Regions from separate parts of the Rummeliibacillus sp. G93 genome, predicted to be linked through region 1. Evidence: predicted binding sites of a transcription regulator. Region 1 holds the regulator's gene; the other holds the start of a gene.
The links. Region 1 encodes Rex, which represses fermentation and respiration genes when NADH is low (regulators of the CRP and FNR family bind a similar motif). Its sites were predicted from a motif close to TTGTGAAATATTTCACAA; they were not measured.

Region 1 (14,937 bases):
ACCTTTTGGGGCCAGCCGCCGAAGGTGGGATAGATGATTGGGGTGAAGTCGTAACAAGGTAGCCGTATCGGAAGGTGCGGCTGGATCACCTCCTTTCTAAGGAATTTAACGGAATACAGACTTCGTCTGTAGGATTAACATCTTGCTGTTCAGTTTTGAGGGTTCATACTCTCAACACTTTGTTCTTTGAAAACTGGATAAAACGACATTGAAGAAATTCTTAAGTAACACATTTATTAAGTTTTAAATTTTTTAGGCTTAATAACTTAAAGGCTTTATAAGCCAACGGTTAAGTTATTAAGGGCGCATGGCGGATGCCTTGGCACTAGAAGCCGATGAAGGACGGCACTAACACCGATATGCTTCGGGGAGCTGTAAGTAAGCTTTGATCCGGAGATTTCCGAATGGGGAAACCCTCTATCCGTAATGGGGTAGAATCTTGACGTGAATTCATAGCGTCTTGATGGCAGACTCAGGGAACTGAAACATCTAAGTACCTGAAGGAAGAGAAAGAAAAATCGATTCCCTTAGTAGCGGCGAGCGAAATGGGAAGAGCCCAAACCAAGAGGCTTGCCTCTTGGGGTTGTAGGACACTCTATACGGAGTTACAAAGGAATGCGTTAGGCGAAGCGGTTTGGAAAGACCCACCATAGCAGGTAACAGTCCTGTAGTCAAAAGTGCATTCTCTCTTGAGTGGATCCTGAGTACGGCGGAACACGTGAAATTCCGTCGGAATCTGGGAGGACCATCTCCCAAGGCTAAATACTCTCTAGTGACCGATAGTGAACCAGTACCGTGAGGGAAAGGTGAAAAGCACCCCGGAAGGGGAGTGAAAGAGATCCTGAAACCATGTGCCTACAAGTAGTTAGAGCCCGTTAATGGGTGATAGCGTGCCTTTTGTAGAATGAACCGGCGAGTTACGATTACATGCAAGGTTAAGTTGAAGAGACGGAGCCGCAGCGAAAGCGAGTCTGAATAGGGCGAATAAGTATGTGGTCGTAGACCCGAAACCAGGTGATCTACCCATGTCCAGGGTGAAGGTAAGGTAACACTTACTGGAGGCCCGAACCCACGCACGTTGAAAAGTGCGGGGATGAGGTGTGGGTAGCGGAGAAATTCCAATCGAACCTGGAGATAGCTGGTTCTCTCCGAAATAGCTTTAGGGCTAGCCTCGTGATGAAGAATCCTGGAGGTAGAGCACTGTTTGGACTAGGGGTCCATCCCGGATTACCGAATTCAGACAAACTCCGAATGCCAGTGATTTATACACGGGAGTCAGACTGCGAGTGATAAGATCCGTAGTCAAAAGGGAAACAGCCCAGACCACCAGCTAAGGTCCCAAAGTAATTGTTAAGTGGAAAAGGATGTGACGTTGCTTAGACAACCAGGATGTTGGCTCAGAAGCAGCCACCATTTAAAGAGTGCGTAATAGCTCACTGGTCGAGTGACGCTGCGCCGAAAATGTATCGGGGCTAAACAATTCACCGAAGCTGTGGATAGACATCTACGATGTCTGTGGTAGGAGAGCGTTCTAAGTGCTGTGAAGTCAGACCGGAAGGACTGGTGGAGCGCTTAGAAGTGAGAATGCCGGTATGAGTAGCGAAAGATGGGTGAGAATCCCATCCACCGAATGACTAAGGTTTCCTGAGGAAGGCTCGTCCTCTCAGGGTTAGTCGGGACCTAAGCCGAGGCCGACAGGCGTAGGCGATGGACAACAGGTTGATATTCCTGTACCACCTCCCTGCCATTTGAGTAATGGGGGGACGCAGTAGGATAGGGCAAGCGCACTGTTGGTTATGTGCGTCCAAGCAGTAAGACGTGAGAGTAGGCAAATCCGCTCTCTATAACGTTGAGCTGTGATGGCGAGCTCTTTAGAGCGAAGTTCCTGATTTCACACTGCCAAGAAAAGCCTCTAGCGAGGCAGGAGGTGCCCGTACCGCAAACCGACACAGGTAGTCGAGGAGAGAATCCTAAGGTGAGCGAGAGAACTCTCGTTAAGGAACTCGGCAAAATGACCCCGTAACTTCGGGAGAAGGGGTGCTCTAGTAGGGTGCAAGCCCGAGAGAGCCGCAGTGAATAGGCCCAGGCGACTGTTTAGCAAAAACACAGGTCTCTGCAAAACCGTAAGGTGACGTATAGGGGCTGACGCCTGCCCGGTGCTGGAAGGTTAAGGGGATTGCTTAGCGCAAGCGAAGGTGAGAACCGAAGCCCCAGTAAACGGCGGCCGTAACTATAACGGTCCTAAGGTAGCGAAATTCCTTGTCGGGTAAGTTCCGACCCGCACGAAAGGCGTAACGATCTGGGCACTGTCTCAACGAGAGACTCGGTGAAATTATAGTACCTGTGAAGATGCAGGTTACCCGCGACAGGACGGAAAGACCCCGTGGAGCTTTACTGTAGCCTGATATTGAATTTTGGTACAGCTTGTACAGGATAGGTAGGAGCCATTGAAACCGGAGCGCCAGCTTCGGTGGAGGCGTCCTTGGGATACTACCCCAGCTGTATTGAAATTCTAACCCGTACCCCTGATCGGGGTAGGAGACAGTGTCAGGCGGACAGTTTGACTGGGGCGGTCGCCTCCTAAAGAGTAACGGAGGCGCCCAAAGGTTCCCTCAGAATGGTTGGAAATCATTCGTAGAGTGTAAAGGCACAAGGGAGCTTGACTGCGAGACCTACAAGTCGAGCAGGGTCGAAAGACGGGCTTAGTGATCCGGTGGTTCCGCATGGAAGGGCCATCGCTCAACGGATAAAAGCTACCCCGGGGATAACAGGCTTATCTCCCCCAAGAGTCCACATCGACGGGGAGGTTTGGCACCTCGATGTCGGCTCATCGCATCCTGGGGCTGTAGTCGGTCCCAAGGGTTGGGCTGTTCGCCCATTAAAGCGGTACGCGAGCTGGGTTCAGAACGTCGTGAGACAGTTCGGTCCCTATCCGTCGTGGGCGTAGGAAATTTGAGAGGAGCTGTCCTTAGTACGAGAGGACCGGGATGGACACACCGCTGGTGTACCAGTTGTTCTGCCAAGAGCATCGCTGGGTAGCTATGTGTGGACGGGATAAGTGCTGAAAGCATCTAAGCATGAAGCCCCCCTCAAGATGAGATTTCCCATTACGCAAGTAAGTAAGATCCCTCAAAGACGATGAGGTAGATAGGTTCGAGGTGGAAGTGTGGCGACACATGGAGCTGACGAATACTAATCGATCGAGGACTTAACCAAATTCTTAAGAACCTTCAATTCTCGTTTATCCAGTTTTGAGAGAACAAAATCTCTACATACAAGTGGAGTGATGATGGCAAAGAGGTCACACCCGTTCCCATGTCGAACACGGAAGTTAAGCTCTTTAGCGCCGATGGTAGTTGGGGGCTTCCCCCTGTGAGAGTAGGACGTCGCTTCGCAACCAAGCACAGCTGATTTTTCAGCTGTGTTTTTTTATATTCTTTTCTATAGCATTTATATAAAATTAACGAGACTCATTCATTGATTAGCCTTCAGAAAAACAGGGTAAACTAAAGTAACTAAAAAATGGGGTGAAGTTAATGAATAACAATTATGATGCAAATGAAGTTGAAAAAGTAAGAGAGCTCATTAAAGATGTAGAAACAGCTATGCTGACAACAATTTCACAAGACGGATTAGTATCTCGTCCGATGAAGACTCAAGAAGTTGAGTTTGATGGGGATTTATGGTTCTTCACGAAAAAGGAAACCGAAAAGTATGATGAAATAAAAAAAGAAGCAGACGTAAATGTATCTTATGCTGGTAAATACTATGTCTCTGTACGAGGTAAAGGCACAATCGTAGATGATGTAAACAAGAAAAAGGAATTATGGAGTGCAGCTTATGAAAAGCTTTTAAATACGAGCTATGACGATCCTAATTTGATTTTAATCAAAGTGGAGGCAGAGTCAGCAGAGTATTGGGAAACAGGCAATATGATGAAAAGCATGGTTCATCTTTATAAGAAGATGAGAGGTAATGATGATGACACCAACAAAATGAATAATACGATTGAGCTCGATTAATATTTAAAAACTATCTTCAATTTTTTAATTGAAGATAGTTTTTTATATAGCATTAAAATGTGGCAGTTTGAACATTTCAGGAGATTTAGGTAAACTAGGAGTAATGAGAATGTGAGAGGACGAGTCTTATGACGATGGAAATCATGGTTGCTTCTTTAGAAGAGACCACAGAGTTGGCTATGAAATTGGCCGATTTATTAGAATCAGGTGATGTACTCACTTTAGAGGGAGATTTAGGTGCAGGGAAAACAACCTTTACGCAAGGTATCGCCAAGGGTTTAGGCATTACGCGAACAGTTAACAGCCCTACATTTACGATTATGAAACAATATGAAGGTAGATTACCTCTTAATCATCTTGACGTATATCGGCTTGCGGACGGCGAAGAAGATTTAGGATATGATGAATTATTCTATGGTGATGCCGTTTCGATCATTGAATGGGCTCATCTAATAGAATCAGATTTACCTGCTGATCGTTTAGCCATTGAGATTAAGCGGATTGACGATAATAAAAGAAAGTTTATATTAATACCTTTTGGGAAACGGTATGAACTATTGTGCGAGGAGTTAAAAAAGTGATTTGGTTAGGAATAGATACAGCAAATTCACCCTTGGCAGTAGCTATTGTGAAGGATGGAAAAATTGTAGCGGCAGAAACTAGAAATATGAAAGTAAATCATTCAGCTAGTGTTATGCCGGCTATTGAAGATATTATCAAAAAAGCAGGCCTTTCACCAAGTGATATAGATGCGATTGCGGTTAGCCAAGGGCCCGGCTCTTATACGGGGGTCAGGATTGGCGTAACCGTAGCTAAAACATTAGCATGGACGCTTCAAATTCCATTGGCTGGTGTATCCAGCTTAAAAGTATTAGCCGCAAATGCTGGTATATATCAAGGCCTTGTGTGCTCGGTCATTGATGCAAGGCGTGAAAATGTGTATGGCGGTGTATATAATTCCGCTCATCAATTAGAATCGGTTATTGATGATGGTCATTATAGCATGGCTTCTCTTTTAGAGAAATTAAAAGAAATAGGTCAACCTGTCCTTTTTGTTGGGCAAGATGTAGATGTTTTCTGGCAACAGATTAAACAACAATTAGGAGAGCTTGCTACGCGCGCTCCATATACGTTTGATTTACCTAGTGCAGGGCAGCTCATTTATCTAGCGGGGCAGAAAGAATTGCCGGCAGTGGAAGACACACATCATTTTGTACCAACTTATTGCCGACTGGTAGAAGCAGAAGCCAATTGGTTAAAAGAACAGAAGGAACAAAAACGATGATTACTTATAGAGAGATGACAGTTGAAGATGTAGAAGCCGTCCATGCGATAGAGGAAGCCTCTTTTCCTACACCGTGGACAGTAGAGGCGTTTTATCAAGAAATGATTCGTAATACACAAGCCACATATATTGTTGCTGTAGAAGAGACAGGGCAGCTTATAGGCTTTTGTGGTATGTGGATTGTACTTGATGAAAGCCAAATTACAAATGTTGCGGTCCTTCCGGAAGGTCGAGGCAGAGGTATTGGAGAAGGACTTATGCGTGAAGCGATAATGACAGCGAAAGAAAGAGGCGTTGTCATCATGAGCCTTGAAGTGAGGGTTTCCAATACGGTTGCTCAAAACTTGTACCGAAAACTTGGGTTTCAAGCAGGCGGTATAAGAAAAGGGTACTATACTGATAATCAAGAGGATGCTCTTGTGATGTGGGTGAATTTATAATGGAAAATATATATATATTAGGAATTGAAAGCAGCTGTGACGAAACAGCCGCATCTGTAGTGAAGAATGGAACTGAGATTGTCTCAAATGTGGTAGCATCACAAATTGAAAGCCACAAACGCTTTGGAGGCGTCGTGCCAGAAATCGCTTCTAGGCATCACGTCGAACAAATTACTGTCGTTATTGAAGAAGCGTTAAAGCAGGCGAATATACAACTTGCTGATTTAAATGCTGTCTGTGTGACAGAAGGCCCTGGCTTAGTAGGCGCTTTATTAATTGGCATCAATGCGGCAAAAGCATTTTCCTTTGCACATGGTTTACCCCTTATTGGCGTACATCATATTGCAGGTCATATTTATGCCAATGCACTAGTACAGCCTATGGAATTTCCACTATTAGCTCTAGTCGTTTCCGGAGGCCATACTGAATTGGTTTTGATGAAGGAAGACGGCAATTTTGAATTAATTGGTGAGACGCGTGATGACGCGGCAGGCGAAGCTTATGATAAAGTGGCAAGGGTATTGAACATTCCGTACCCAGGCGGCCCGCAGATTGATCGATTGGCACATGAAAGCGATGGTGAAGTTGATTTCCCACGCGTATGGCTTGAGCCAGATTCATATGACTTTAGCTTTAGCGGGTTAAAATCTGCTGTTATTAATTATAAACATAACGCAGACCAACGAGGAGAGGTTATCAATCCAATGCATGTGGCGAAAGGGTTCCAAGATAGTGTAGTGGAAGTATTGACAGCCAAAACCTTAAGAGCTGCTCGGCAATACAATGTGAAACAAGTGATAGCAGCTGGAGGTGTATCAGCCAATAAAGGTTTAAGAGATGCACTAACTGCAACCTTTAACAAAGAGGGTATACCTTTTTATGTGCCACCATTAAAGTTATGCACAGATAACGCTGCTATGATAGCAGCTGCAGGGACTTCTATGTTTAAAGCGGGTAAAAGAAGCGATTTAGCGTTAAATGGCCGACCTGGATTAGAGTTGTTGTCATGGAATAAGTAAAGTTATACACAGAAAAGGACTTTCATGTAAAAGTGAAAGTCCTTTTTGTAATAAAAAGTGTGAAAATTCTAAAATAATCCACAAATTGTGGACAGTTTGTGGATTAAATGTGTAATAACTAGATATAGTAGCAGTTTATACACATTTTTATGTGTATAACTAGAGTAAAATCTGTGGATAATGTGGAAAACTATTTTGAACCATTGAAAAATAAGGATTGCTTATGTGAATAAATTTGTGGAAAAACATAGATGGAAAATTAGCTATTGACCAATATATAGACAATATATGTGTTGTTACGACAAAAGGAGCTATCAAATGATCAATCATTCGACAGCTCCTTTTTATAACTAATAGTTATTCACAGCATCTCAAGCTCTTCATTTAATTCAAGCCATTCTAATTCGAATACATCATGCTGCTCTTTCAAATCATCTAATTGAGTTTGCAATTCCAGTACTTTTTCATGGTTCTGGAAGATTTCAGGGTCACAAAGCATCTTCTCAATGTCTTCTATTTGCTGGTTTAGCGTACTTAGCTGTTGTTCAATCTCTTCTATACGCCTGGTTATTTTTCGAATCTTTTTCTTCGCTTCTTTATCAATTTGCGTTGTTTTTTGTTTTTGATCGACTATTTCGATTGGCTTTTGTATTGCAGCCTGTTTTTCGGCAGCTATTTCTTCAAGCTCATGCTTCTTTTCAACGTAATAGTCGTAGTCGCCAAGATATTCAGTTGTCCCATCATGCGAAAGTTCAACTACTTTAGTAGAGATACGATTGATAAAATAACGGTCATGCGAAACAAATAGCAATGTGCCAGGGTAATCCACCAATGCATTTTCCAATACCTCTTTACTGTCCAAATCAAGGTGGTTAGTCGGTTCATCAAGAATGAGGAAGTTTGCCTTTTGGAGCATTAATTTTGCCAAAGCAAGCCTTGCCTTTTCGCCACCTGATAAATCACGAACAATTTTATCTACATCTTCACCTGAGAAGAGGAAGCGTCCTAAAACTGTCCGAATGTCCTTTTCATTCATTAAAGGCCATTCATCCCATAGTTCTTTTAATATCGATTTATTGCTATCTAGCTTTGCGAGTTCCTGATCATAGTAGCCGATTTGAACATTTGTGCCGAAATGGATTGTTCCAGAAAGCGGTGATTCATCTTTTATAAGTGTCTTTAATAATGTCGATTTTCCCACACCATTCGGGCCGACTAAAGAGATCCGATCTGTACGATAAACATGCAGCTGGATATTTTGAGAGACAGGAATTCCTTCGTAGCCTATTGTTAAGTCATTCACCTGCAACACATCATTGCCGCTTTGGCGTTCAATCTCAAATGAGAAAGTAGCGGATTTTTCATCTCCTTCTGGAGAATCCATCCACTCTGTTTTTTCAAGTATCTTGCGCCTGCTTTGTGCGAGCTTTGTTGTAGAGGCTCGTACAATATTTTTTTGTATAAAGTCTTCTAGCTTTGCCTTTTCGCCTTGTTGCTTTTCATACAGCTTGCGGTCACGTTCATAGTTTTTTGCCTTTTGATCCAGGTAATTACTGTAGTTTCCAGTAAATTTGTTGACATGGTGGCGTGATACTTCATAAACGATCGAAACGATTTGATCGAGGAAATAACGGTCATGGGATACAATTAAAATCGCTCCATCATAACTCTTTAAGAAGGTTTCGAGCCAGTTTAGTGTCTCGATATCTAAATGGTTGGTTGGCTCGTCCAAAATCAACAGATCGGGCTTGCTTAATAATAGTTTTGCAAGGGCGAGACGTGTACGCTGCCCTCCAGATAGCTCAGATATTTTTTGATCATAGCTGTCAGGATAGAACTGCATGCCGTGCAGAATAGAACGTGTATCAGCTTCATATTGATAGCCGCCTCTTTCTTTGAAATCATGCTGCAATTGATCATATTCTGTCATGACCTTTGCATATTGATCAGGATTTTCATAGACCGCAGGATCAGCCATATTCAGTTCTAGTGTACGAATGGTTTGTTCCAGCTTTTTCAACGGTTCAAAAATCGTCATCATTTCTTCCCAAATAGATAGGGTCGATTCTAATCCGGCATGTTGGTCTAAATAGCCAAGCCGAATATCCTTTGGTTTAATGATTTCGCCAGAATCATATGAAAGTTTGCCTGCGATAATTTTTAAAAGGGTGGATTTTCCCGCGCCATTTCTTCCAACGAGGGCAACGCGGTCACGATGCTGCACTTCTAATTTAACTCCGCTTAAAATTTCATCACCCATATAAGATTTATATAATTGATTGACCTGTAAAACGATCATATATTTACACCTCAGTTCACTCCTAGTTTATAGGAAGTCGAAAGGGTATGCAACGAGGATTACTTTGCAAAAAAGCTAATTATCATGTACTATTGAAGGGATTTTGATTTGCTAGCAGGAGGAAAAAGCGTGAAGTCCACAAGTAAAATTCCACAAGCTACAACCAAAAGACTGCCTCTCTATTACCGCTTTATCTTAAAGTTTGCAGAGGATGGGCAAGAAAGAATCTCTTCCAAAGAATTAAGTGAAGCGATGAACATTGACTCTGCAACAATTCGCCGTGATTTTTCCTATTTTGGAGCACTCGGCAAAAAAGGGTACGGCTATGAAGTCCAATATTTATTAACGGTCTTTCGCGGTGTATTAGATCAGGATGAACGTATGAACGTAGCCATTATAGGAGTAGGGAATCTTGGCAGTGCTTTGTTAAAATATAATTTTCAAAAGAACCATAATATGAAAATTGTTGCAGCATTTGATACAAGCGGAACAAAAGAAGGTAAGTATATCAATGATATTCCTGTTTTTCCGCCAGAATTATTAGAAGAAAAATTTTTAGAATACAAAGCGGAGTTGCCTGTTTTAACGATACCCGCCCGTTCTGCACAGCAAATGGCCGATAGGCTTGTCGCGATGGGGGTAAAAGGCATCTTAAATTTCGCTCCTGTCACATTGCATGTTCCTGATGATGTACGTGTACATACAATCGATTTGACAGTAGAACTACAGACATTAAGCTATTTCATGCGTAATGACGAAAGATAGATTAACTTCTATACAAATAGATAAAAGTGGCGCACAAGTTATTTACTTGTGCGCCACTTTTTTTGTTGAAAGGTGACTTCCAAACCTTAAATGAAATGTATATCGAGATAAATGATTGCATATGGTTATAACGTTAGTCATTTATAAGATAGGTTAGGTGATTATATGGATAAGTACTCGCAAAATAAAAAATCAGTTAAAAAAGATGCGAAGCAAGAACAATTAGATCAATATCGTAAAAGTAATGCAGGAAAACCGTTAACAACCCAGGAAGGGCGAAAAATTTCTAATGACTCGGAAACATTAAAAGCAGGGGTCCGTGGTCCTTCTCTTCACGAGGACTATTGGTTCCTTGAAAAAATGTCGCATTTTGTACATGAAGAGATTCCTGAACGAATCGTGCATGCTAGGGGCTATGGAGCCTATGGGGAGTTTGAATGTTATCAATCGATGGAGCACGTGACTGAGGCGTGCCTTTTCCAAGAACCCGGAAAAAAGACGCCTTTAGCTGTTCGTTTTTCTACTGTCCAAGGCCCGAAAGGTTCATATGATACGGCACGAGACTTGCGTTGCCTAGGCGTTAAGTTTTATACAGAACAGGGCAATTATGATTTGACTACCATTGCGATGCCTGTATTGATTAACCAAGATCCGATGAAATTCCCTGATGCCATGCATGCATATCAAAGTAAGCAGAGTGACGACATCCCAACAGCTACAGGTGCACATGACCGCTTTTGGGATTATGTAGCGAATAATCCAGAAGCACTTCACATGGTAACATGGATTATGTCTGACCGCGGCATCATAGAGAATTACCGAGTAATGGAGTCTTGGTCTATTAATACTTATTTATTCGTCAACAAAAAAGGCGTAGCAACGTTTGTCAGGTTTGTTTGGAAGCCGGTTCTAGGCGTACACTCTCTTCTACAAGATGAAGCTATGAAAATTGGCGGTATTGATCCAGATTTCCATAGAAAAGATTTACGTGAAGCTATTGATAAGGGAGCGTTTCCTGAGTATGAACTAGGTGTACAATTAATCGCGATGGAGGATGAGTTCAAGTTTGACTTTGATATATTGGATCCCGCAAAATTTTGGCCTGAAGAGCTTGTACCAGTTCAACTTATCGGTAAGATGACCCTCAACCGTAATATTGACAACTATTTTTCAGAAAGTGAGCAAATCGCGTTTAACCCCGCAAACGTAGTGCCGGGCATTGGCTTTTCAAATGATCCTGTTTTACAAGGTAGATTAATAGCCTATAGGGATGCACAGCAATATCGCCTTGGCAGTGCCAACTATCTCGAATTACCTGTAAATAAACCGCTCTGTCCTTTCCATAATAATCAGCGCAGAGGTACCATGAGAATGAGAATTGATGAAAACGAAGTAAACTATCATAATAACTCGTTAATGGGCAACACACCTCATACATCGTCACCGGAAGAAGGAGGCTATGTTCATTATCCGACAAAAGTGGAAGGTCATGTTATTCGGGGAAGAAGTGAGTCATTCAATGATTACTTCTCACAAGTGCGAATCTTTTGGAACAGCTTGACGCCTATCGAAAAGCAACACACTATTGAAGCATTTAGCTTTCAGCTAGGAAAAGTAAAAAGTGAATCTGTTCGAGAGCAAAATGTCGATTTAATCGTAAATGTAGACAGAGAGTTAGCTTGCATCATTGCGGATAATATCGGTGTAAGGCAGCCAAGTGGTACCAATGTGCCCGTTGATACCGTCTATCCTTCCCTCAGTCAGGCTAATACACCGAAATATCCTTACACGCAAAAGGTAGGCGTTCTCATTGGCGATGGGTTTAATGGTCAAGAGGTGATGCAAGTTCTTAACTTCTTAGAGAGCAATGGGGTCTTCATTGATATTATAAGCGAAAGACTTGGAAATGTGACCGGAACAGATGGAACGCAAATCAAAGTCAACCAAACCTTCATTACAGGAAGCCCGTATTTGGTTGATGCTCTTTATGTAGTCGGGGGAACTTCGAAATATCCAGCGAAGTTTATGCAAGATGTTTCTGACTTCGTACACAATGCGTATAAGCATTATAAACCTATCGGCGTAGGCACAAGCGGACAGTCATTCATCCAACAATCGCAAAATAATAATTTAGAGGGCGTAGTGTTTGCAGCTAATAATCCAAACTTTAATCAAGATTTCTTGAATGCAATTACGCAACAACGTTTCTGGAGCAGAACGTAAGTAAGAAGAGCAAATAGCATATGTTTCACTTAATTACTGGCTAGCTATTTAGCCAGTTTTTTTATTATGTATGCAAAGAAGACTCTTTTGTAGCAAATATATTCAATCGAAGTAGAGTAGGGAAATTGTAGGTAAATATTTCACAATAAAATCATGAATAGAATAGCCAAAAGCCTATTTTTACGTTAAAATAGGAGCAAGTATATGAGGAGGTGTCTGTAATGGGAATTAGTGCTGGAACTGCAGTAATTTTAGGAGTCGTTGCCATACTAATTTTCGGACCGAAGAAACTACCAGAGCTTGGTAAAGCAATGGGTTCTACTCTCCGTGAATTTAAGCATGCTACAAAAGGTTTAGCTGATGATGATGAGCCGAATAAAGTATCTGAAACAAAAAAGATTGAAGATAAATAAGTTAGGATGTTTAGTAAATGAATAACACAGAACTAACTATTGTCGAACATATAGAAGAATTAAGAAAACGGCTGATGATTGTTGCCGTTTTCTTTGTGGTTGCAGTGATTGGTAGTTTCTTTCTAGCACAGCCACTGATCCACTTTTTGCAATTTAGTAATGAAGCAAAGACCTTGCAGTTGCATTCATTTAAAGTGACGGATCCCGTCAATATTTATTTCCAGGTCATTTTTGTACTGTCGATTGTTATGACATCGCCTGTTATTTTATATCAACTATGGGCCTTTATCACGCCTGGATTGTTTCCAAAAGAGCGTAAAGCGACATTACGGTATATCCCATACATTGTTTTCCTATTTGTGCTCGGCGTTATGTTTTCATACAAGGTTTTATTCCCTTATATGATTCATTTCATGACAGAGATGTCTGCGGAAATGGATATTCAACAAACGATCGGCATTAATGAGTACTTCCAATTTTTACTCCAGCTGACGCTGCCTTTCGGTATCGTATTTGAGTTACCTATGGTCGTGTTGTTTTTAACACGGCTTGGTATTATTACACCTCAAATGCTCAGCAAGTTCAGGAAGTATGCCTATTTCATCTTGTTGGTCGTTGCAGATATCATTACGCCAACAGATGTTCTGTCGCTTTTTATCGTGTCTATTCCTCTATGTATACTGTACGAGATTAGTATTATGATTTCTCGAGTAGGCTATCGAAAATATATTAGAGCAGAACAGCAAAGACAAATAGAAATGCAACAACAATAGAAGAATGAACTGTAATCAAACGAAACTATTTGATTGCAGTTTTTTTATGCAAATGAAACAAAACCCTTCTTATAAAAGAAGGGTTTTGTGTATAGTTGGAGAAATAGAGAGTATAGCTTACTGATGCTGTTCTAAAAACTTCACGATGGGTTCCTGATAGAGCTGAATAGCGGTCACAAATCCATTTAGCATCATATGGGCAATGATAGACGTTATAATACGCCTTGTACGATAATAAAGAAAAGCGAATATAAAACCAGAAATGGCATAGATAATAATGTGGCTAAAGTCAAAGTGGATGACAGCAAATACAAGCGAGCTGATCAACGCAGCAATAAAGAAGTTCGTCGTTTGAACAAGTGAGCCAAATATAACTCGCCGAAAAACAAACTCTTCTAGGATAGGACCGATAATAGCTAGCGCCAAAATAGCAATAGGTGCCGCATCTGCTATCGTTGTAAGGTTTGCTGTGTTTTCAGAAGCCTGAGTAATGCCTAAGCTGTGTTCGATGATCCCACCGATCCACTGGCCAACAAATACAAGGAAGAATCCAATAATCCCCCAAAGAATAGATGTAGGGATAGATTCGGGTTTTTGTTTGAAAATTTTCCAGAAGTTTCGATTAAAGGCTATCACAATAAGAGATAATAGAAGAGCTACTGCAAAACTTATGACGATATACCACCCATTAATAGTGAGGACCAATTCTTCTTTCCCCATAGTTGGATATCTTTTTTTCATGAACAGTGCAAACGGTCGCATGAAAACGACAGAAGAGAGCTGCATAGCAAGGTAAATCAATAAAATATATAACGCGGTTTTGTGTGATTTCAAACTCAATTTCCTTTCTGTTTTCTGCCTGTTTTCTTTATTGTAAATTAACTGAGAATAAAAACAAAATTTTTAATGCTTACCGCTTGCAAATGAAATGGGAATTCATTAATATAATAATTGTGTTAGCACTCAATAGTGAGGAGTGCTAATAAGCTAAGTATATACACATAATTCTAGGAGGTTGTTTCAATTGTTAAAACCATTAGGCGATCGTATTATTATCGAAGTTGTCGAAGTTGAAGAAAAAACTGCATTCGGCATCGTACTCCCAGACTCTGCAAAAGAGAAACCTCAAGAAGGAAAAGTTGTTGCAGTTGGTACTGGATTCTTAACAGATGGTGGTCAAGTGGTTCCACTTAACGTAAAGAGTGGGGACAACATTATTTTCTCTAAATACTCTGGCACAGAGGTAAAATACGAAGGCAAAGACTATTTAATTCTTCGCGAATCAGATGTTTTAGCAATCGTTGAATAAGAATAATAAACGTAAATGAAAAATAGATAAAATTTCAGGAGGTAATTTTTAATGGCTAAAGATATTCGTTTCAGTGAAGACGCACGCAGCGCTATGTTAAAAGGTGTAGATAAACTTGCAAACGCAGTAAAAGTAACATTAGGACCTAAAGGGCGCAATGTCGTGCTTGAAAAGAAATTTGGTTCACCATTAATCACAAATGACGGTGTAACAATCGCTAAAGAAATCGAATTAGAAGATCCATATGAAAACATGGGTGCAAAATTGGTTTCAGAAGTAGCTTCAAAAACAAACGAAATCGCTGGTGACGGTACGACTACTGCTACAGTTTTAGCTCAAGCAATGATTCGTGAGGGCTTGAAAAACGTAACAGCTGGCGCAAACCCAGT
Region 2 (14,937 bases), 850 kb from region 1:
CTGAATGGTACCAGTAAACAAAAATACATCCTGCTGAACTATACCAATTTGTTTGCGCAATGAATGCTTCGTCATATCACGAATATCTATTCCATCAATGGTAATTGAACCACTATTAACATCATAAAAACGTGGGATAAGCGAGCTAATTGTTGTCTTCCCCGCTCCTGAAGGCCCTACAAAAGCCGTCATTTCGCCTGCTTTTAAATCGAAAGATAAATTCTGTAGAATTTCATTTGAATGATCATAACTAAAATCTACATTATTGAAGGAAATAGCACCTTTTAAATGTGGAGCAATTAAAGCATTCGGCTTATCTTGAACTTCGGGATCACGAGCGAGTAAATCTTGAAAGCGTTTAAAGCCCGCCATGCCTTTCGGATACAACTCCAGTAATGCTGTGATTTTATCAATCGGCTTAATTAACACATTTGTATACAAGATAAAGCTAACCAGCTCACCATATGACAATTTGTCATGAAAACTTAGCCATGCTCCTACTACAAGGACTAGTAAAGTCAAGAGCCTCGTCATAAAATAGATACTAGCGTTTGTCGCTCCCATGACTTTATAAGCACTTAATTTAACGAGGCGAAATAATCCATTCTGTTTTTTAAAACGATTTTTTTCATAGGTTTCATTTGTAAACGATTGTACTACTCGAACACCTGAAACGCTATCCTCTACTCGTCCGTTGATTTCAGCTATTTCTCCGTACATACCCGTCCATGCCCTATTCATTTTTACATTAGATACATAAACAAGAACCATTAAAATTGGAACCATTACAAGCACAATCCATGAAAGCGTTGGATTCACGGTAAACATGATCCAAAAAGCGCCAATAAAAGTCATGATAGCGATAAAGAAATCCTCTGGCCCATGATGTGCAAATTCGCCAATATCAAATAAATCATTCGTTATTCGGCTCATGATATGGCCGGTTTTAGTATTATCAAAAAACCGGAAAGACTGCTTTTGAACATGTGTAAACAATTCTTCTCTCATATCAGTTTCAATATTTATACCAAGTTTATGACCAAGATAATTAACAATAAAGTTTAAGATGGTACTCAATAGATACACCAGGAGCAAAAGGCCTCCTACTTTCGTGATCATTCCCCAGTTGTTTGTAGGAAGCAGCGTATCAATAAACTTTTGAACAGCTACAGGAAACGCTAGCTCTAAAATAGCCACTATAATGGCTGAACAAAAATCAATTATAAACAATTTCCTATGTGGTTTGTAGTAACTAAAAAACTGTTTTAGCATATGTATGAAGTCCTTTCTGAAAATTTCGTTATCCTAAATATCATACAGAACTTTTATATAGAAAGCGACCCATTTTACCTAATTTAATTGTCAAGATAGGTTTAAACCTCATATTAGCAAACAGTCTATGGAAAGCTATTATATTTTTTAATGAATAAAGGCTGGCACACTTCAAAATTAATGGTAAACATCTTTTTGCATACAAAAAACCTTCAGAACAATACAGAATGCTCTGAAGGTTAGGTTATGTAATGACCCCTACGGGATTCGAACCCGTGTTACCGCCGTGAAAGGGCGGTGTCTTAACCGCTTGACCAAGGGGCCATTATTGTATGGCGGAGAAGGAGGGATTTGAACCCTCGCGCCGGTTGCCCGACCTACACCCTTAGCAGGGGCGCCTCTTCAGCCACTTGAGTACTTCCCCATATGGCTCCGAAGGCAGGACTCGAACCTGCGACCCTCTGATTAACAGTCAGATGCTACTACCAACTGAGCTACTTCGGAATAGTAAATATGGTGCCGGCGAAAGGAGTCGAACCCTCGACCTACTGATTACAAGTCAGTTGCTCTACCAACTGAGCTACACCGGCATTTGATGGTGGGTCGGGACAGAATCGAACTGCCGACACTTAGAGCTTCAATCTAATGCTCTACCAACTGAGCTACCGACCCATCAAAATAAGAATATATTAAACTAAAAAATGGCGGTCCGGACGGGACTCGAACCCGCGACCTCCTGCGTGACAGGCAGGCATTCTAACCAGCTGAACTACCGGACCATTTGGTTGCGGGGGCAGGATTTGAACCTGCGACCTTCGGGTTATGAGCCCGACGAGCTACCGAACTGCTCCACCCCGCGATAATAGTATAGAATATAATCTTTTCAATCAACAAAGCATAATAACATCTTCCACGCTTCGCTTGCGTCAATGTTAATCGCAACCTTCGTATTGCAATTTGCTCCACCCAGGATAATAATACGAATATGCTTTCGTAAAATACCAAATCATTTGGTTGCGGGGGCAGGATTTGAACCTGCGACCTTCGGGTTATGAGCCCGACGAGCTACCGAACTGCTCCACCCCGCGATAATAATATGAGTATGCTCTTGAGAAAATGGAGGAGGAAGAGGGATTCGAACCCCCGCGCGGTTTGACCCGCCTGTCGGTTTTCAAGACCGATCCCTTCAGCCAGACTTGGGTATTCCTCCAGGGAAATATGGCGGCCGAGGGGATCGAACCCCCGACCTTACGGGTATGAACCGTACGCTCTAGCCAGCTGAGCTAGGCCGCCATAGTATTAAATATTAAAATTGGTGGAGCCTAGCGGGATCGAACCGCTGACCTCCTGCGTGCAAGGCAGGCGCTCTCCCAGCTGAGCTAAGGCCCCAATGTGTATAGAATATAAATGGTCGGGAAGACAGGATTCGAACCTGCGACCCCTTGGTCCCAAACCAAGTGCTCTACCAAGCTGAGCTACTTCCCGGAAATGGTGCGCCCAGCAGAAGTCGAATCCACAACCTTCTGATCCGTAGTCAGACGCTCTATCCAATTGAGCTATGGGCGCTTGTTAGAAATAGAATTTCAAGCTAAAAGCCGAAAATTATGTATGTCCTACTAGTAATCCAGACCATTCTACTATTAAGCGGAAGACGGGGTTCGAACCCGCGACCCCCACCTTGGCAAGGTGATGTTCTACCACTGAACTACTTCCGCGTTAAAGACAAGATTAATTATATACCGACATTTTTATAAATGCAATACTTTTCTTAAAAAAATTATAAACAATCTTGTTTATACCATTTCTTTCAGAAGCACTACCTTAATAAGTCTACAAGCTAAGCTTCAAAAAATCAATATAAATATAAATGGGTTGGATAGCGTAAGACAGTCTATTTTCACACACCGATAACACTACTTTTTTTTTTCAAAATTCGGCCAAGGAAAATCTCCACGATAATATTGTATTTTTAACTTTTCCAAATCGCTGTTCCATTTACAAAGTGCATTGGAATACTTTTTTTGGTCTTCTTCTCTGGATTTAAGTTTAATTCTCTTTGATAACTCTGCTACAGTTACCTCTAAACCGTATTCTTCTACAAAATCATTTAAAGCTTGCCAACGTTGTTCATCTGTCCGACCAGATATTTGATAACCATATTTTCTTAATTCACTAAAGTTTATACCGAATTGTTTAGTTTTCTTCTCCGCAGTTTGAATATTGTACTTCTTAAACATTCTATAATTTTCTACTTCCTTTGCAGTAAAAACTTTCTCAAGGAAATATTGTATAATTTCTCCTTTCAACAAGTCTATATTTTTTTGTTCTTCACTAATGATAGAAATAAATTTGTTTAGCTCTCGTAAAGTTTTGCTTAGCGAATAGTCATGATAACTTTTATATAGCTTCGCAGAAAGTGGTTTATTCTGATCATGATAATAAAGTTTAAACGTTTTATTTTGTTCAAGTTTGCTTAATTTCTTATAATAAATTATGTATAAAAGTAGATTTAGACCTTCTATATCAGAAAAGCGCTTTAAGCTATTAGATTGCACAGTTCTTTCTAAGAAATTTTCTAGCAGCTCAATCCAATTTTTCACTTTGTACATGTGTAAGATTTTTAATTGAGCTTGAGGAGTTGTATTTGAAAAAAGCTCATGATAAAAATCAATATTTTTCTTTAAAAGACTTTTTATTCTTTTGCTTTGATTCACATCTAATAAACTTAAACAATTGGAAAGAACGTCAATAAATTCTTCTATATATAACTTTGAATTTTCATCGTCAATGCCTATTCTAAATAGATGTTCAATTACTTTTTGCTTTTCCCCTAGGGTACATTTTTTATTAAGTAGAACGGTCATGCCATCCGTGAAGTCCATGATTTTATTTTTCGCATCTATTTCCTTTCGTAATTTCTTCCTTTCTTCTAAAAGGTTGTTATTTACCTTCTTGATGATGCCTATTTCTTTTAACAATAGTTCTTTTTCACTTTTCAGCTGCTGAATATACATATTTCGTCCTTGAATTTCATTTTTTAATGCTTCTGTTTCTAATTGGTTCATATTTTCTAACTCATCAAAGAACTCATTAAAATTTTCAGTAATCATCTCTAATGCATGATCTCTAGTAATTATACTAATCCCCCCGCTTCCAACACTCTTAACGAGAACATTCGACATAAAAAAAGAAATCCCTTGTAATTTGAAATAAAAAACATCCGCATTCCTAAAATGCGGATGTTTATATTAAACTTTCTCTATATCAAAGTGTTGAATCCAATCGCTGTAGCTTCCAGTATATAACTGTATGTCTTCATATTCCATTTCCTTTAGCATAGCGAATAACGGGGCAGCAGTGACGCCACTTCCACAATAAACCGTAATCGGTTCTTTCTTAGATACTAATTCCAACAATGATTCATTAGGACAAAGTTTACCATCTTGTAATAATTGCTCCCAATCATAATTTATTGCTCCTGGGATGTGGCCGGCAATTTGATCTATCGGCTCTATCTCTCCTTTATAGCGAGCGTTCGATCGGGCATCAAGCAATGTTCTATCCACATGACCATCTACGATTTCCTTTACTGCTATGCGGTCTGCATATAGGTGTTCCTGCCATTTTAAGTTTAAGCTTGTCTGTTGGACAACAGGCAATTCGTTCGACGTTTTAAAGCCTTCATTAACTAAAGCATTATACCCTTCTTGGACAATCTGTACTTTCTGAAACCCGCCATACTTTAGTAACCACCACGCTCTTGCTGCAAATGGTGTTCCGCCTTGATCATAGACTAGTATAGAATCGTCCATTTGCAATCCACTTCTTTCAAATAGAGCCTGTAGTTTATCTTTCGTTGGCATTGGGTGGCGTCCCGCATGTTGCTCCATGTCTGATAAATCCTTCTCCAAATCCCAGAAAACAGCTTCTCCAATGTGCTGTTTTTGATAAACAGTCGAACCTTCGGCAGAATTCTGGAGATTAAAACGAGCATCAATCCATTTATATTTTCCTTGAGAGTCAAGAGGAATATCCTTTACTGAAAGAAAAACTTCACCCATCACTTCTCCACCCCATTCATTAGTGTGTTGTAAATGTGTTTCCATTCTTCAAGCTTCGTACCTTCATGAAGCAACGTTTTTTCAATATCAATTTGGTTAATAGCTTGTCTCGAGATGTGTAGACGCAATTCTTCAGCAAGTTTTCCAATAATGTCTTCAAGCCATTTTTTCATGCGTGCTGATTGTTCATCTAAATACTTTTTGGCATCTGGTTTAGTTAGCTCTTCAAGTGCTTCACGCAACTTCAAATTATCGCCTTTTTCAAAAAAGGACTTATTATTTTTAAAATATTTATTAACGGATTCATATGGTTTGCTATCAGAAAAAGGACCAACGAATTCTAAAATATTAGGTTCTTCTGCCTCAAATGGCATAAATGAAAAACTAGCATTAATGTCTTTGAGCTGTTTCATATCATCTTGGTCTCGTTCGTGAATTTTTTTCATGATAAATTTCGCAATTCTAAAGTTAGTAACACGCATTTCTTGTTCAAAATCAAACCCTAAACTTGCTAGGACTTCTTTCAAAGCAATGGCCAATGCAACTGAAGATGATTTTGATGCGAAGGTTGTAGGGTTATAGCCTTCTTTAAAGAAATCCGGGTATCGATAGTAAACTCGCTGTAATACAAAGTAGAGCAGTTCATCCAGTTCCTGTTTTGTATCTTTTGTTATCGTTTGAGCTGCAGAGTGGATATATCTTGTGTGGATATACTGTTCTAACTTAGCTAGTTCAGCAAGACGTTCATCTTTTCGCTTCATATTGTCTTCAGTTTGCTGAATCAATATCCGAAGTCTTTCTTGGGCTTTTTCCGTTTCTTCAGCTAGTGCTTGAACTGCTAGTGCTGTCAATTCTTCTGATAAGAAATGATGGAAATTCTCTTCAAACAATGGCAAACCAGAATGTAAATCCTGACTTTCTAATTTTTCTTGCAATGCTAATAAACTCGAAACACCAAATAGTCTTGGATGGCGAATGCCGAAACGTTGGAGTTCTTGTTTCACATAATCTTTTACGTCTTCTGCTTCCTCTGCATCCTTTGCAAGATCAATTGCATTAACGATAAAGAACATCTTATCTAGTTCAAATGCATCCTTCACGCGACCAAGTTGAATTAAAAATTCTCGATCGGCTTTTGCAAATGCGTGATTGTAATACGTGATAAATAATATAGCATCCGCATTACGAATATACTCAAACGCAACCCCCGTATGCCGTGCATTTATAGAGTCTGCTCCCGGTGTATCTACTAATGTCACACCTAAACGGGTTAATTCACAATCGTAATAGAAATCAATACTATCGACAAAGCAGCTTCTGCTTTCTTCGGCTACGAACTTTTCAAACTCTTCGCGGTTTGTCCTGATAGTATTGCCCAATTTTTCTTTAAATGTAGGGTAGCCTTCTTTGAAGGCACGCACAAAGGATTTATGAACATGCAGTCTTTCATCGTCGAGTGGTTTAGCCAAAGCCTCTTCTGCCCGCTCATATGCTTCATTTAGCGAACGAATCGTAATACCAATTGCTTCATAACTTGCAATAATGTCATTTTCTAATTGTCCAATAGTCTTTAAGTGGACATCTGCCGTTTCATGCGGATGGCCTTCTGAAATAGGACGAATTTTATTAATAGCAGCTGTCGTAGGATTTGGTGACACTGGCAGCACTTTTTGCCCCATCAATGCGTTTGAAAAAGAAGATTTCCCTGCACTAAATGCTCCAAAAAGTGCAATTGTAAAGTCTTTTTGCTTTAAGCGGTTCACTTTATTTTTTAAATAATTTGCAACCTCTGAAAATCCTTGAATTGGTTCAATAGCGCTTGCTGTCCTTACAGCGTTTTGAAGAGCAGTTGTCGAGTGTATAGATGGAGATGAAATTTTATCCTCCAATTCCTCTTCTTGATCCTGCTCCTCTTTTTTTACGAGCATAGATGGATCAAACGGCCGGATATTGCCCATTGCCTTTTCATGTTCTTGCTCCCACTCAGATACACATTGATCTGCTTCAGGATTCATTGTCTGAATCGAGACCGTTTTTTGGATAGCAAAATATTTTTCCTGTTCTTCAATTGCTTTTGCGCCATCAATTACTTCTACTTTGTTTTTCAAGACTGCACATTTTTTCTTTAAGGGCTCAACTGTCGTAAAGGACAACTCTTCTATATAAGCGCTTTTTTCAAACTTCCATTGATCCGTGTCTTGCTTATACCACCTCTTTGTGGCACTTGCTACACGATTGGCAAAGTTTAAAAGCGCATCCCCTGTAATACCAGAATCAAGTTTCACTTGTTCTTCAATTACGGAAAATGGTGGCTGCAAATCAAAATCATCGATTTCATGAGAAAAATCATCGGTTAAAGCATTAACTAATTTCAATGAGCTCTTCATTAAAGAACGCATATGACCAGAAATTTGGGAGAACGCTATTTCTTTATAAAGTGAATACAGAGATTCCTTGCGCTGATCCTTTTCTGCTTGCGTTTTTTTACCAGAAAAAAGCATACCAACTTTGAAATCTGGCTGTACACTTTCCAAATAATATTTCAATTTTTCTCGTAATTCGAAAGGCATTATAGCAGCATTTTCTAATAATTCATCACGGCTGTGATCAAAATTCTTTTGCCAATTTGATGCTGAATACAATTTCAACTGTTGAAGTACAACTTCAAAGTCTGCTGTAATCTCTTCGTTATTTTCCCACTCTTCTTGCGATAAAATGGCTTCATTATTTTCTAATAGCTGTTTTTTATTAGTTTCTAAATATTGTGCATGTTCTATTTGAAGCTGCTCAAGGGCTGTCTTACCTCCAGCAATTAAATGATCTTGCCAACCTTCCATACTATTCATGACTATTTCTTTTACTTTATTATAATCATTGTAAGGAAGATTAAAGTCTCTTAATGAGGTAAAGTAAATCCCTTTGGGTTCTACGCCCCAATTTGAGAACGATTGATACACCGAATCGGAAAATTCCTGAAAGGTTAGTTCACTCTCCTTATGTTTATCAATTTGGTTCACAATAAGATAAACATTAGGATTATGCTTCATTAAATTCTTTGTAAATTGGAAGTTTAATTCTGATTGGACATGATTATAGTCCATTACATAAAAAACAATATCAGCCAAATGCAGCGTTGTTTCCGTAGATAAACGATGCGCATCATCAGTCGAATCCACACCTGGTGTATCCATTACTGTTATGCCTTTTGGCAAAACAGAATCTTTATGGCCAATTTCAATTTGAGAAACCAAGGCACCGTTCTTAGCGAATTCTTTTACTGTTTTAATATCATATCCGTCATCAAATTTGATAGGATCTTGATCTACTAGGTATGCAATGGCATAGTTCTCATCCGATTTATGTACTTTTACAACGTTTGCGCTTGTTGGTATAGGAGAAGAAGGAAGGAGATCATCCCCTGTCAGCGCATTAATCATAGTAGATTTACCTGCAGAGAAATGACCTGCAAAGGCAATCATATATTCTTTATTAATTAGCTTTTCAGCAAATAATTTCGTTTTTTGAAGCCTTTCCTGGTCTTCGTTATGTTGATAGATTAAATATTGCATTGCAGTCTGTTTTAGCAGCAGATGTAGTTGTTCTTCAAAATGACTCATGAAAATCATTTCCTCCTTTTTTGCCTTAACGCTATTTTACCATGCCTATAATAAAAAAATCCTTCTATTATTAGAAGGATTGAAAAAATTATTTTAAATGCGTAGAGGTTTGATTAAAAATATATTTGCCTATTGCCCCATAAATAATAAGTGTTGCACCAATGAATGCATAAACCATCTGAAACGCTCCTTTTAAAGAAAATAATCAGTGAATATGAAAATCATTCTCATTTGTTAATTTCATCATAATAAAAAAACTATGTGACGTCAACAACTATTCAATTCTTTTGCTGCGTGATACTATATTAAAAAGGTCATAACATAAGGAGTTCTCAATGAGCACATCGATACAAGTACAAACTATACTCAATAGCATGATTCAATCACTTAAAACTGTATTACCGAACGACGTCCATGTCTCAGCTCCATCCATTTCTAAAGAACCTTACGAACAATCCGAAATCGGAGTTTTAATCGGCATGGTGGGAGATTTAAAGGGAAGAATCATTATAGATTCCTCTCCAGAAACTTTCAGTACTATTAGTGAAGCCATGTTCGGAATGAAGCTTGAAGGTGAAATGCTGGAATCTTTTACAGGAGAGTTTGGCAATATGATTGCTGGCAATCTTTGTACATATGTTGCTGCACAACAATTAGTATTAGATATTACACCACCAACTGTTATGGTGGGCCATACAAAACTGCTTGGCTATAATCAAGCAATCATACTCCCTGTTGAAATAGATGCCATCGGAAAGTTAACCATATTGCTAGCGATGGATCCGAGTTAGAAAAAAGAAGCTTTTTTCAAAGCTTCTTTTTTTATATCCAGATTACTCATAGTTTGTTAAAGACAAATCTAGGAGTTTTTAATCACTCTCCAAAGGTGCTCCCATTCAACCCCCCTCCTCATATCACTATTCTTCCTAGATTTTTATCATCTCAGCTAGTTAACCTTCTAAAACACACATTCCTATTCACACTTCTTTCACACTTTTTGTAAGAAGGTGTGATTTTTATCACATCTAAACCTATATTTTTTTTATATCATTTACTCAAACAATAAAACAAAACTTTATTCAGAGAAGCCTTCTTTCTTCGGTTAGTCACAGCCCACTCTTAGGGATGAAGTGAAAACTTAATTCATCTCGTTCTAGATTATTTATTTAAGAAGCTCCTCTCTTGCAAACTTTTGCAGAATAAATGTTTTGATTTAATTGAAAGGAGCGATTTCGATGGCACCCAAGAAACATGAAGAAGAAGAAAACCTAAAAGGAACACTCTATTTAGTATTTGCGTTAGGCGCTTTTATAGTAATTACGTGGGCTGCATGCTTTGGCCTATTTTTAGAACGTTTTTAAATAAAGGAAAGAAGGGAAAAAAATGCATCTGCATAAATATGAAAAGTATTGGCTTTTATTTGGTGGCGGATCTTTAATCGTATTTTTATTAATTACAGGAATCATGGCATTTCATAACGGCAGTCATCCACCAAGTGCCAAAAACACAATAAATCATGAAAAGGTAGATCAAATTGCACCATTTAACAAACCTGGTATTCACAAAGTTTCCGGTAAAGATTGGGATTATGAAATAGTAGTTCTCGCTTCTGCCTTTTACTATAACCCACCAGAACTAGAAGTACCTGTAGGATCTAAGGTTAAGTTTATAGCTACTTCTAAAGATGTTGTACATGGCTTTGAAATATCCGGTACGAATGTCAACATGATGTTAGAACCTGGCTATGTTTCTGAATATGTGACAACAGTCGATAAAGCTGGCGAGTATTTAATTGTATGTAACGAATATTGCGGAGTTGGCCATGCGCAAATGCATTCTATGCTTAAGGTGGTGGATAAAAAATGAGTCAAACAGTCATCGATCAATCAAAAGTCAAAAATGATAGTCTAACCGTTGCAAGTAAGGTTAATAGAAAAACAGCTGAGCTTCTTAAAGTAAATCCTAAAGATGCTAAACTTTCTATGGCTCATATTTATGTTGCATTCATAGCTCTATTCTTGGGTGGAACTGCAGGTCTATTGCAAGTTTTAGTTCGTTCAGGGCATTTTGAATTACCCTTTGGCATTGGCTATTATCAAGTTTTAACTGTACATGGTGTTTTGCTAGGTTTAATACTTACTACATTCTTTATCTATGGTTTTCAAATTGCAGCTGTTAGCCGTACATCTGGTACCCTATCAAATAAACAAAGATTACTAGGTTGGATTGGATTTTGGGTCATGACAGCAGGTACTGCAATGGCAGCTGCGATGGTTCTTTTAAATGAAGCATCTGTTCTCTATACTTTCTATGCCCCATTACAAGCACACTGGATTTACTATTTAGGCCTAACACTTGTTATTGTTGGTTCTTGGATCGGAGGACTTGCACAAGCAATGCGTTGGATACAATGGCGCAAAGAAAATCCAAAACAAACTTCACCTTTACTTTCATTCATGGTCGTTTGCAATAACTTAATGTGGTTTGTTGCAACTCTCGGGGTAGCTGCTGAAGTATTATTCCAATTGTTACCTTGGTCACTTGGCCTAGTAGAACGAGTTGATATTCTTTTATCACGTACTTTATTCTGGTATTTCGGGCATGCACTTGTGTATTTCTGGTTATTACCAGCTTACATGGTATGGTATACCATCATTCCAAAAATTATTGGCGGGAAAATTTTCTCAGATTCTCTTGCTCGCCTTGCATTTATCTTATTCGTATTATTCTCTATCCCAGTCGGAGTTCATCACCAATTGACTGAACCTGGTATTGACCCATCTTGGAAATATGTTCAAGTAGTTCTAACTATGATGGTATCTATTCCTTCTTTATTGACAGCATTTTCAATGTTTGCAACGTTTGAATTAGCCGGACGTTCAAAAGGTGCTAAAGGACTGTTTGGTTGGCTAAAAAAATTACCTTGGGGAGATGCAAGATTCTTCGCTCCGTTTATGGGTATGTTAATCTTTATCCCAGCAGGCGCTGGTGGTATTGTCAATGCATCTAACCAAATGAACCAACTTATCCATAATACCATTTGGGTAACAGGACATTTCCACTTAACAGTGGCAACTACCGTTATTCTAACATTTTTCGGTGCGGCTTATTGGCTGGTTCCTCACTTAAGAGGAAGAGTGTTTACAAAAGAGTTAAATCGCCTTGGTATTATCCAAACAATCGTTTGGGTTGTTGGTATGGCCATTATGTCTAGCTCCATGCATATTGAAGGTTTACTGGGTGCACCTCGCCGTTCTGCTTTCTCTGATTATGGCGGTGCAGAAATTGCTAAGACATGGGCATCTTACCAAGTTGCTCAAGCTGTTGGTGGCACATTATTGTTCATTGGTATTATCATCTTCTTGTATATCTTTGTAAAACTTTGCTGGTTTGCACCTAAAGGTGAAGAAGAATTCCCAATCGCTGAAATTTCTCCACAAGCAGAGAAAACACCTGCTATTTTGGAAAATTTCAAAGTATGGCTTGTAATTCTAGCAGCATTAATATTGATTGCTTACACATTCCCTATCTATGATATTATACAAAATGCTCCACTAGGTTCTAAAGGCTATAAGCTTTGGTAATCTAGCAAATAAAAAACGTTCTATTTCTTAATTGAAATAGAACGTTTTTTTCCTGTATATGTATCTACGATATATTTCCCGCTTGAATCATAATTACACACATATCATCAGGTTGATCAATTTGCAGTTCTTTAGGTAATACATACTCAATAGGTTCCTGCATTTGAATATTATCAAACTTCTGGTTAATCACTAATTTCTTCAATTCTTCTAGCCCATCATGATTGATATCATCTAATGCTTCCATTACCCCATCCGTATAAATAAGAACTTGAATTTTTTCTTTAAATTCAATGGTTGTTTTTTTCACTTTCATTTCTCTAAACAATCCTACAGGGCAGCAATTGGTCGATAAGGTAATAATTCTTTGATCTTCGACTAATAAAAACCCAGGTGGATGGCCAGCATTCACATATTCAATAGTATTATTCTTCGTATCAATAACTAAATATATGGCAGTAAAATAATAATGGAACGTATTTTTTTCTTGATTCAGTATATTCATCCATCTATTTAGTTCTTCAATTAGTGCCACAGGGTCGGGGTTTTTGCGAATAGCATCTCGTAATGCAGAAGATATATACATACACACTAAAGATGATGTAATGCCGTGGCCCATTACATCCAATAAGATTACACCATATCGATCTTCATCTATCTTTTGCCAATAGTACATATCTCCGGCTAATTGATTTGCAGGCAAATAGGATGCATTGACATTAAATCTTTCTTCTATTAAAGGTTTGCTAAGAAGCCCTCTTTGCACTTGCATGGATAATTCAAGTTCATCTTGTATTTTCTTTTCATGTTTTTTATGCCAATCTTTTTCGTATTTTAATCGAAGGCCTACACGAATTCTGGCTAGCAAATCTGTTTTGTTAATTGGTTTGGTAATATAGTCAATGCCGCCGACATCTAACGCTTCGGCAACTTTTTTTGAATCTTCAATAGCTGTCACAAAAATAATTGGTATATCTTTAAACTTAGGGTTATCTTGTAGTATCTTACATGCTTCAATTCCGTCCATTTCAGGCATCATAATATCCAGAAGAATCAAATCAACAGATGTGTTTGTTGATTCTTTTACTTCTGTTTCTAAATAATCGAACATGGCTTTGGCAGATGTAAGAGAGGAATAGTCTGTATAACCTGCACGTTTAAGTATATTCTCTATTAAAAAGAGATTGATTTGATTATCATCTACTATTAATATTGTCATTCTTCTCCCCCTTACTGATAATGTAATACCCTAATAGTAGAAAATTAAACATCATTAAATAAAAAAATGTAAAGCATCACTCTAAATAAAACAAGGAAAGGAAATGCATAAGCATCTCCTTCTGTTAGATCTTTCTGTATATATTCTCTTTAGCTGAAATAACAGCATATTTATCTGAAAACTGAGTTGACCGCAGAGACTCCTTGCTACCAATTCCCATAAAGCCCCCTTTACAGAGGCTTTCATAGAATAATTGGTTCACACTTAGTTGAAGATCACTTGTAAAATAAATCATAACATTTCTGCAAATTATGATATGAAATTCGTTAAATGACCCATCTGTTACTAAATTATGTTGAAAGAAAACAATGTTTTTTCTTAGATTTTCGTCTAAATAAGCATAATCATAATCTGTAGTATAGTATTTAGAAAACTCATGTTTCCCACCAGCATTTAAATAATTCCGAGTATAGGTTTGCATGCGGTTCAACGGAAGAATGCCTTTTTTTGCAGTAGATAAAACTTTCTCACTTATATCCGTCGCATAGATTTTTGCTCGATCGTAAAGGCCTTCTTCTTCTAATAAGATAGCCATGGAAAAGGCTTCTTCGCCTGTTGAACAGCCTGCATGCCAAATCCTGATTTCAGGAAGGTTTCTCAAATGCGGAATTACCTGTAAACGAAACGCTTCAAAAAACTCAGGATCTCGAAACATTTCTGTTACATTGATGGAGAAATCATCAATTAATTTTTCTACAAACCCTTTTTCATATAAAACCTTTTCGATTAAATAACTAATCGTCCTTACATTTTCTATGCGAGCTCGATTCTCTATTCTTCGCTTAATAGATGAGCGCATATAATCACGGTAATCAAAACCCGAAACATCAAAAATCGCCTGCAACAGTAACTTTATTTCAATTTCTTCTCTTTCTTCTTGTGTAATAGAATCTTTCATAGTTTTCACCGCTATCTGGTTACCACCGTTGATGTGAGCCATACACGAAGCACAGACAATAATTGATCTACTTTTAATGGTTTGCTTACATAGTCAGATGCACCGGCTTTTAGACATTTAGCACGGTCACCCTTCATTGCTTTTGCTGTCAAGGCTATAATTGGCAGTTCTTGATACTGTTCTTGCTGGCGAATCAGCTGCATTGTTTCGTAACCATCCATGCCTG

Region 2: a site for Rex is predicted at 9,958-9,975, ahead of M2M59_RS09960 (cytochrome c oxidase subunit 2A). Genes of this name have one in related genera too.

The regions. Positions count from the first base shown of each region.
Region 1 is NZ_CP097314.1:2,827,506-2,842,442, reverse strand. Features, by position in the region: rRNA gene M2M59_RS14285 (16S ribosomal RNA) at 1-96, shown strand, start outside; rRNA gene M2M59_RS14280 (23S ribosomal RNA) at 288-3,216, shown strand; rRNA gene rrf (5S ribosomal RNA) at 3,280-3,395, shown strand; gene M2M59_RS14270 (pyridoxamine 5'-phosphate oxidase family protein) at 3,537-4,022, shown strand; gene tsaE (tRNA (adenosine(37)-N6)-threonylcarbamoyltransferase complex ATPase subunit type 1 TsaE) at 4,151-4,603, shown strand; gene tsaB (tRNA (adenosine(37)-N6)-threonylcarbamoyltransferase complex dimerization subunit type 1 TsaB) at 4,600-5,307, shown strand; gene rimI (ribosomal protein S18-alanine N-acetyltransferase) at 5,304-5,747, shown strand; gene tsaD (tRNA (adenosine(37)-N6)-threonylcarbamoyltransferase complex transferase subunit TsaD) at 5,747-6,766, shown strand; gene M2M59_RS14245 (ABC transporter ATP-binding protein) at 7,128-9,065, opposite strand; gene M2M59_RS14240 (redox-sensing transcriptional repressor Rex) at 9,195-9,830, shown strand; gene M2M59_RS14235 (catalase) at 9,996-12,053, shown strand; gene M2M59_RS14230 (twin-arginine translocase TatA/TatE family subunit) at 12,275-12,466, shown strand; gene tatC (twin-arginine translocase subunit TatC) at 12,484-13,239, shown strand; gene M2M59_RS14220 (CPBP family intramembrane glutamic endopeptidase) at 13,357-14,073, opposite strand; gene groES (co-chaperone GroES) at 14,264-14,548, shown strand; gene groL (chaperonin GroEL) at 14,600-14,937, shown strand, end outside.
Region 2 is NZ_CP097314.1:1,975,669-1,990,605, forward strand. Features, by position in the region: gene M2M59_RS09865 (ABC transporter ATP-binding protein) at 1-1,272, opposite strand, end outside; tRNA gene M2M59_RS09870 (tRNA-Glu) at 1,525-1,596, opposite strand; tRNA gene M2M59_RS09875 (tRNA-Ser) at 1,606-1,696, opposite strand; tRNA gene M2M59_RS09880 (tRNA-Asn) at 1,700-1,776, opposite strand; tRNA gene M2M59_RS09885 (tRNA-Thr) at 1,787-1,862, opposite strand; tRNA gene M2M59_RS09890 (tRNA-Phe) at 1,869-1,944, opposite strand; tRNA gene M2M59_RS09895 (tRNA-Asp) at 1,975-2,051, opposite strand; tRNA gene M2M59_RS09900 (tRNA-Met) at 2,055-2,131, opposite strand; tRNA gene M2M59_RS09905 (tRNA-Met) at 2,284-2,360, opposite strand; tRNA gene M2M59_RS09910 (tRNA-Ser) at 2,390-2,482, opposite strand; tRNA gene M2M59_RS09915 (tRNA-Met) at 2,492-2,565, opposite strand; tRNA gene M2M59_RS09920 (tRNA-Ala) at 2,586-2,661, opposite strand; tRNA gene M2M59_RS09925 (tRNA-Pro) at 2,681-2,757, opposite strand; tRNA gene M2M59_RS09930 (tRNA-Arg) at 2,762-2,838, opposite strand; tRNA gene M2M59_RS09935 (tRNA-Gly) at 2,916-2,987, opposite strand; gene M2M59_RS09940 (hypothetical protein) at 3,186-4,454, opposite strand; gene M2M59_RS09945 (sulfurtransferase) at 4,521-5,378, opposite strand; gene M2M59_RS09950 (dynamin family protein) at 5,333-8,950, opposite strand; gene M2M59_RS09955 (chemotaxis protein CheX) at 9,286-9,741, shown strand; gene M2M59_RS09960 (cytochrome c oxidase subunit 2A) at 10,186-10,311, shown strand; gene M2M59_RS09965 (cytochrome c oxidase subunit II) at 10,334-10,816, shown strand; gene M2M59_RS09970 (b(o/a)3-type cytochrome-c oxidase subunit 1) at 10,933-12,534, shown strand; gene M2M59_RS09975 (fused response regulator/phosphatase) at 12,599-13,753, opposite strand; gene M2M59_RS09980 (CheR family methyltransferase) at 13,878-14,711, opposite strand; gene M2M59_RS09985 (response regulator) at 14,723-14,937, opposite strand, start outside.